2 regions of the Mesorhizobium sp. M0862 genome follow, and region 2 is predicted to be linked to the other one. Evidence: riboswitches for the same ligand, from Rfam matches in the RefSeq annotation. Region 2 holds a riboswitch; the other holds the start of a gene.
What was found. Region 2 has a riboswitch for thiamine pyrophosphate ahead of NKI15_RS09115 (YkoF family thiamine/hydroxymethylpyrimidine-binding protein). Riboswitches for the same ligand answer to the same signal wherever they lie in the genome.
Positions count from the first base shown of each region.

Region 1 (3,392 bases), on a different contig from region 2:
GATCTGGCGGCCCAGCTTGTGCTGTTCGCGCTCTTCCTCTTCCAGCACAAGGTCGCGCCATTCCTCGAAATGGCCAAAGCCCTTGTCGAGGCGGCGGGTCTGGCCACGGTCGAGCCAGACAGTGGCGCGCGAGACGCGTTCGAGGAAGCGACGGTCGTGCGAGATGACGATCAGCGCCGAAGATGTCCGGACAAGCTCTTCTTCCAGCCATTCGATGACCGACAAATCGAGATGGTTCGTCGGCTCATCAAGCAGCAGAATATCGGGTTCGGGCGCCATGACGCGGGCAAGTGCTGCGCGGCGCGCCTCGCCGCCGGAGAGATCGTTGGGGTTCTCCGTGCCGGCGAGGCCGAGATGCTCCATCAGATATGTGGCGCGGTAGGGATCGTCGGCAGGCCCAAGCCCGGCCTCGACATAGGCGCGCACATTGGCAAAGCCGTCCATGTCGGGCATTTGCGGGAGATAGCGCACCGTTGCCGAAGGCTGGCGGAAGACCTCGCCGTCTTGCGGCTCGATCAGACCAGCAGCAATCTTCAGGAGCGTCGACTTGCCGGAGCCGTTGCGGCCGACGAGCGCGATCTTGTCACCGGCGGACGCCGTCAATTCGGCGCCATCGAGCAGCGGCGTGCCGCCAAAGGTCAGTCTTATGCCGTCGAGGTTGAGAAGGGGCGGGGCCATGTCAGCTTTCAGGCAAGGGGTAGGGGGTGGACGAGCAGCAGCGCGCGGCCATGGCCGAGCGCGATTTCGAGGCCGCCCCCGGTCGTGTTGGACTTGACCTCGTTCGAGATGGTCAGCGACGAGCCGAACACGACCTCGACATGGTCGAGCGGCCACTTCGCGCCGGACACGGTGAGGCCCGAAAGATCGGAAAAGCCGAGCACCGAAAACAGCGTTCCGTCGGCATAGTCGAAGCCGGCCTTGCCAGGCAGCAGAGGGGCGCCTTCCTGCGCTCCGCTGGTCAATAGCACTTTTGTCCCGGCCTCGGCCAGCCGCAGGCTGAGCGCCAGATGGAGGAAGGCGTGGTCGGCGCGCTTGCCGCCGAAAGCGCCGGCCAGCACCAGGCTGGTGGCGCCGCGTTCCAATGCCGCCGCGATCGCCAGTTCGCCATCGGTCTTGTCCTTTTCGGGAGGAAACACCTCCCGCGGCACGGCGGCGAGATCGGCAGGCAGGTCCGCCGGCACCGAATCGAAATCGCCGACCCACAGCTCCGGCATCACGCCGAGCAGGCGGGCATGACCGATGCCGGCGTCGGCGGCGATGACGCGCGTGCCCGCGACCTGGCGGTCGAGCCGCGGCGTGCGGACGAGATCGCCGCCAAGCAGGATGGTGAATGTGCTCATATCCGCTGGCCCTTACCAGCCCCGCCGACGAAACGGAAGGCCGAGCGGCACCGTCACTCTTTGTTGGAGCATGATCTTTTTCCGGAAACGGATTCCACTTTCCGGGATCACGCTCGGGCAAACTTCCACTTGCGTGGCACCTTGGCCGGGCCTATGTGTCGAAACGCTCTAACGGGGTGCCGGACGCGATCTTCGCGGACCGGCTGAGAGGCAGTCTCGCCAACCCGCTGAACCTGATCCGGTTTGTACCGGCGGAGGGATTAGACGCTTCGGACAGCCCGACGCCTCAATTCCTTTCAACACGAATGAAGGAGGCGCCGATGCGCATTTTTTTGTCCCGTCTTGTCCCAGCGCTTGGGCTTGCTGTTTCGCTACTGGCAAGCCCTGCGTGCGCGCAGGAAAAACTCACGATCTATACCTATGAGAGTTTCACTGCCGACTGGGGTCCAGGCCCCCAGGTGAAGAAGGAATTCGAGGCCGAGTGTGGCTGCAGCGTCGACTTCGTCTCGGTGGCCGACGGCGTCGCGCTGCTCAATCGCGTCAAGCTCGAAGGTGCGTCGACCAAAGCCGATATCGTGCTTGGCCTCGACACCAACCTCACCGCGGAAGCCAAGGCTTCCGGCCTGTTTGTCCCACATGGCGCGGTGGCTGAAAACAACGTGCCGGGCGGCTGGAGCGACGACACTTTCGTGCCCTACGATTATGGCTATTTCGCCGTCGTCTACGACACCGAGAAGCTGAAGAACCCACCGAAGAGCCTGAAGGAATTGGTCGAGGGCGATGCCGCCGACAAGATCGTCATCCAGGATCCGAGGACGTCGACGCCGGGCCTTGGCCTGCTGCTGTGGGTTAAGTCGGTCTATGGCGACAAGGCGCCGGAAGCCTGGGCGAAACTCAAGGGCAAAGTGCTGACGGTGACGCCGGGCTGGAGCGAGGCCTACGGCCTGTTCACCAAGGGCGAGGCGCCGATGGTGCTTTCCTATACGACGTCGCCGGCCTACCACATGGTGGCGGAGAACACCAGGCGCTACCAGGCGGCCTCGTTCGAGGAAGGCGAGTATCTGCAGATCGAGGTCGCCGGCATCACCACCACGGGCGCGAAGAATCCGCTGGCGGCGAAGTTCCTGGCCTTCATGACCGGGCCGAAATTCCAGGATGTCATTCCGGAGACCAACTGGATGTTCCCGGCCGGGAAAACCGACAAGCCGCTCAATCCGGCTTTTGATAGGCTGGTCAAGCCGGCGAAGACCTTGCTGTTCAGCCCGGAAGAGGTCGCGGCAAATCGCAAGGCCTGGGTGGATGAATGGCTGGCGGTGATGAGCAAGTAGATTTGGCTGTATAGTCAAAAGATGAGTGCTCTACGGCGCCCCCCTCTGTCCTGCCGGACATCTCCCCCACGAGGGGGGAGATTGGCTATCGTCGGCGATTTCGCCAGTCGCCAAGGTTGCAGGAATAAGCGGGGCGCGGAAATAGCTGATCTCCCCCCTTGTGGGGGAGATGTCCGGCAGGACAGAGGGGGGCGCGAAGGAACGCGAGGCCCGGTAAAGAGTGCAACGCTCTGACCCCCGCATCACGGCCGGCATTGTCGCGCTTGCGGCAATCGCGCTGCTGATCGGTGGCGCCTTCGCCGGCCTTATCCGCGAAGGCGCGCACGACCTTTCCGGCGCCGCGTCCGCCTTTGACCTCTATCTCCTGCGCGTTGTCCGCTTCACGCTCTGGCAGGCTGCGCTCTCGACTCTGCTTTCCGCCGTACCGGCGCTCTTCGTCGCCCGGGCGCTGTCGCGGCATCCGCGCTTCTTCGGACGCGGCTTCATCCTGCAGCTATTCACTGTGCCCCTTGCCTTGCCGGCAATTGTCGGAGCGCTGGGAATACTGGCGCTCTATGGCCGCGCCGGTTATTTCGCCGCGATCGGTGGCCAGAGCTGGCCCGACATCTATGGGCTGTCGGGCATCCTCGTCGCCCACGTCTTCTTCAACCTGCCGCTGGCCACCCGGCTGTTCCTCGAAGCGCTGGGAACGGTGCCGGCCGATCAATGGCGGCTGGCGAGCCAG
Region 1 is NZ_JAMYOJ010000011.1:202,560-205,951, forward strand. Features, by position in the region: gene NKI15_RS18570 (ABC-F family ATP-binding cassette domain-containing protein) at 1-678, opposite strand, end outside; gene NKI15_RS18575 (thiamine diphosphokinase) at 687-1,340, opposite strand; TPP riboswitch at 1,503-1,617, shown strand; gene thiB (thiamine ABC transporter substrate binding subunit) at 1,661-2,668, shown strand; gene thiP (thiamine/thiamine pyrophosphate ABC transporter permease) at 2,889-3,392, shown strand, end outside.
Region 1: another riboswitch for thiamine pyrophosphate. It lies ahead of thiB (thiamine ABC transporter substrate binding subunit); the one in region 2 lies ahead of NKI15_RS09115 (YkoF family thiamine/hydroxymethylpyrimidine-binding protein).

Region 2 (3,392 bases):
GAAGGAGAATTGCCATGTTGCCGCATGTCGAGACCCCGAACTCCGCCAATGTTGCGGCGTGTTGCGACAAGTTGCTGGCCGAGCGCAACACGGCGCTGTTATCGATGAAGGAAGCGATCGCGCTCCTGCGGGAGCGCACCGGCACCGATCGTTCGGATGCCGACCTCGCGGGGCTGATCGTCAAGAAGGCGGCGCTGCTCGGCGTTGCGGTGATTTCCGACCCGCGCTGAGATGTCTCGTCACTCAAGACGCCGGCCGAATTTTCGGCTAATGTTTTCGTGGAATCTGGACCAACCGACCGGACCCAACCACGGAGGCTTAAGTGACGGACGACAAACAGGACCGCATTCGCCAGCGCGCGCACGAGATCTGGGAAAAGGCCGGCCGGCCTGAAGGCGCGCATCAGGAACACTGGGAGCAGGCCACGGCTGAATTTGATGGCGCGGTCGCCAAGCCCAAAAAGGCGGCGAAGAAAGCTGACGCCAAGCCCGCCAAGGCAGCCGCCAAGCCAAAGGCCGCGAAGCCTGCCGCCGCAAAGTCCGGCAAAGCCAAATCGAAATAAGGCCAGAAATAAGGCCAGTCGAAATAAAGCAAGGCCGGAATTCGCTGGCCGGGCCATCCTTGGCGCCCGCCGTTCAGGCGCGCCCGAGCCTCTCAACCTGACGAATTGCGCCTGCGACGGGCAGCGCAATTCCTTGTGTTTGGCGACAGCCGCCCCTCATGCCTCCCAGGCATAACTCGACAGCGCAAAGCGAATCCCGGCAGCTGTCATAGCCAGTTCGCATTCGGTGATCTGGCGCAGGTGGCGCAGATAGCGCGTTACAGTCTGTGGCAGCCAGCCGGCGCAGGCCTCGACATAGGCGCGGCTGTGAACAAGGGTGCCGGTCGACAGCCTCTCGTCCTTCTCGGCAACGACTTTCAGATATTGGCGGATGAAGCGGATGTCGTCGGCGATGTCCTGGCTGGCCATTCGCCAGGCCCCGGCGAGGCGTTGGCACTGATCGAATGACAAGGGCAACAAAGGGGGCGGCAATAAAGGCGGCGGCAACGACGGAGATGACTGCAAAGGACGAGAGAGATCGGCGAAGGCAACATGGTTCGCTGTGCTCAAGGACATTCCTCTCTGAGAAAAGAGATATCGTACTTTATGTACGAATAAGCGTCAAGCCAATTCGTACAGTTGGGACGATGGAAATGAATATAGCAGCGGTCGCTTCAGCTAATCCCGCATCGTGAATCCTTCAGGAGTCGCACCAATTTCGCGGAGGGATTTCCCCAGGATGGTGTTGACTGTTTCCCTCGTGGCGGCGTCGAACAGGTTCAAGCCGCCCCGGATCGTCTCGCGCCAGTTTTCGCCCCTCTCCCACGCTTCCATGAAGGCGAAGGCAAGGTCGTCCTGGCGACGCGTGGCTTCGAGCACTTGGGTCAGCAGGCGCGCTTGATGGAGATCCTTCTCCCGCTTGGCGCCAGCGCTCGGCCCGCGTCGCGAGGCGACGATCAGCTTGTGGATGGCGTGGCGCTGGGGCGAGGGGACCAGCACAGGCAAGCCCGAGCGATGCAGGAGCACAGTCCGGATGGGGTCGCGGATAAGGAGATCCAGAAACCGTAAGGGCTGCGCGGAGTCTCTGCCGTTTTCTTATAATTACGTTTATCAGCTTGAATTCCAACGCAGTTATAAGAAGTTCGTGGAAACCTTATAACGCAACGAACTGACGAGTCGTCTGTTAACGCCCAGGCGCCCGGCACGTCTGGCCTAAAACACTTTGCCGCAGTGCCTCAACAAACGGCTTCCCCAATGTCTCGAACAATGCTTTAACCCGCCCATCCACAGGGGTGCTCCGTATCGTCGGGGCTGAGATGAGGGCGGCAAGCCTTCGGACCCTAAAGCTGATCTGGATAATACCAGCGGAGCGAGGCGGGCGATGTTTTCAGGCGCACAGATTTCCCTTTATCCCATGACCGACGATTTCGTCGGCGTCATCCTCGGCGCGCTCGGCGCGCTCGATCCGTGGCGCGACCGGCTGCGGATCGAAACCGATGACATCTCGACCCTTACGGTCGGGCCGCCCGAGGTGCTGTTTCCCGCTATGCGCGACCTGTTCGTGGCGGCGGCCAAAAGCGGCAAGCACTGCGTGCTTTCGGCGGCGGTCTCGCGCGGCTGTCCGGGTGAGCCCGACGATCCGATCTGCCGCTCCGACGAGACCGGCGGCCCCGCCATTCCGCTGGACGAGCGCAAGATCGCCGCGATCCGCGCTGTCCAGGCCACGCCGTCGACCGGCCAGCCGGTGGCGGCGCAGTTCTCGCTCTACGTTATGGGCACGGGCGACCATATGGACGAGATCTACGGCTGCATCGATTTCCTGAAACAGTCCGGCGTCTTTGAGCGCTCAAAGAACTTCTGCACCAAATTGCGTGGCGATGCCGGTGCCGTGTTTGCCACGCTCAACGAGGCCTTCTGCCGCTTCGGCCCCGGCGCCGGCCACGTCACCCTCGACATCACGATCTCGGCGAACAGCCCGAGCGCCGTCTGAGCCGCGGCTCAAGCGTCGTTCCTTGAGGATATTGCCGTGGCTGGTTTATCTGACCCATTGCGTGGAGGAGATGCCTCTGACCCCTCAGCACAAAGAGGAGGGGAGCCATTGGCGATTGGCGAAGACCGCGATGCCCACGAATCTCCCCCCTCGAGCGGGAGATGGCTGGCAGGCCAGAGGGGGTCCCAGCGCGTGGAGCGCCGACGTCCTTTTCGCATCGGCAAGGCGTGGGCGCTCTATGCGAGACGACCCCCTCTGTCGCCTTCGGCGACATCTCCCCCTCGAGGGGGGAGATTAGCCGCCGGCATCGCCAAGACCATCCCCGCCGCCTTCGCCTTCGCCCTGCTCCTCGCGGCCTGGGAGCTCTACGCCCGCTACGGCGGTGTCGCCCCCACCGTGCTGCCGGCGCCGTCGCGCGTGCTGCAGCAGGCCTGGGAGCATCGCGCCGCCCTGGCCGACAACACGCTGCCTACCATCCGCGCCACATCAGCCGGCTTCGCCTGCTCGTTGGTCGCTGCCTTCGTGCTTTCGGCGCTGGTCGATTTCTTGGCCCCGCTGCGCCGCGCGCTGTTTCCGCTGCTGATCGTCAGCCAGACCTTGCCGCTGGTCGCGATCGCGCCGCTCATCGTGCTGTGGTTCGGCTTCGGGCTGATGCCAAAAATCCTGCTTGTGGCGCTCGTTACCTTCTTCCCGATGATGGTGGCGCTGGTCGAGGGTTTTGCCGCGACCAGCAAGGCGATTTCGCAGATGCTCGCCACCATGGGGGCAGGGCGCTGGCGCATCTTCTGGCTGGCGCGCCTGCCTTCGGCGCTGCCCTATTTCTTCGCCGGGCTGCGCATCTCCATCACCTACGCCGTCGTC
Region 2 is NZ_JAMYOJ010000005.1:36,521-39,912, reverse strand. Features, by position in the region: gene NKI15_RS09135 (hypothetical protein) at 15-230, shown strand; gene NKI15_RS09130 (DUF2934 domain-containing protein) at 323-562, shown strand; gene NKI15_RS09125 (hypothetical protein) at 719-970, opposite strand; partial or broken gene NKI15_RS09120 (GSU2403 family nucleotidyltransferase fold protein) at 1,220-1,609, opposite strand; TPP riboswitch at 1,820-1,932, shown strand; gene NKI15_RS09115 (YkoF family thiamine/hydroxymethylpyrimidine-binding protein) at 1,923-2,531, shown strand; gene NKI15_RS09110 (ABC transporter permease) at 2,787-3,392, shown strand, end outside.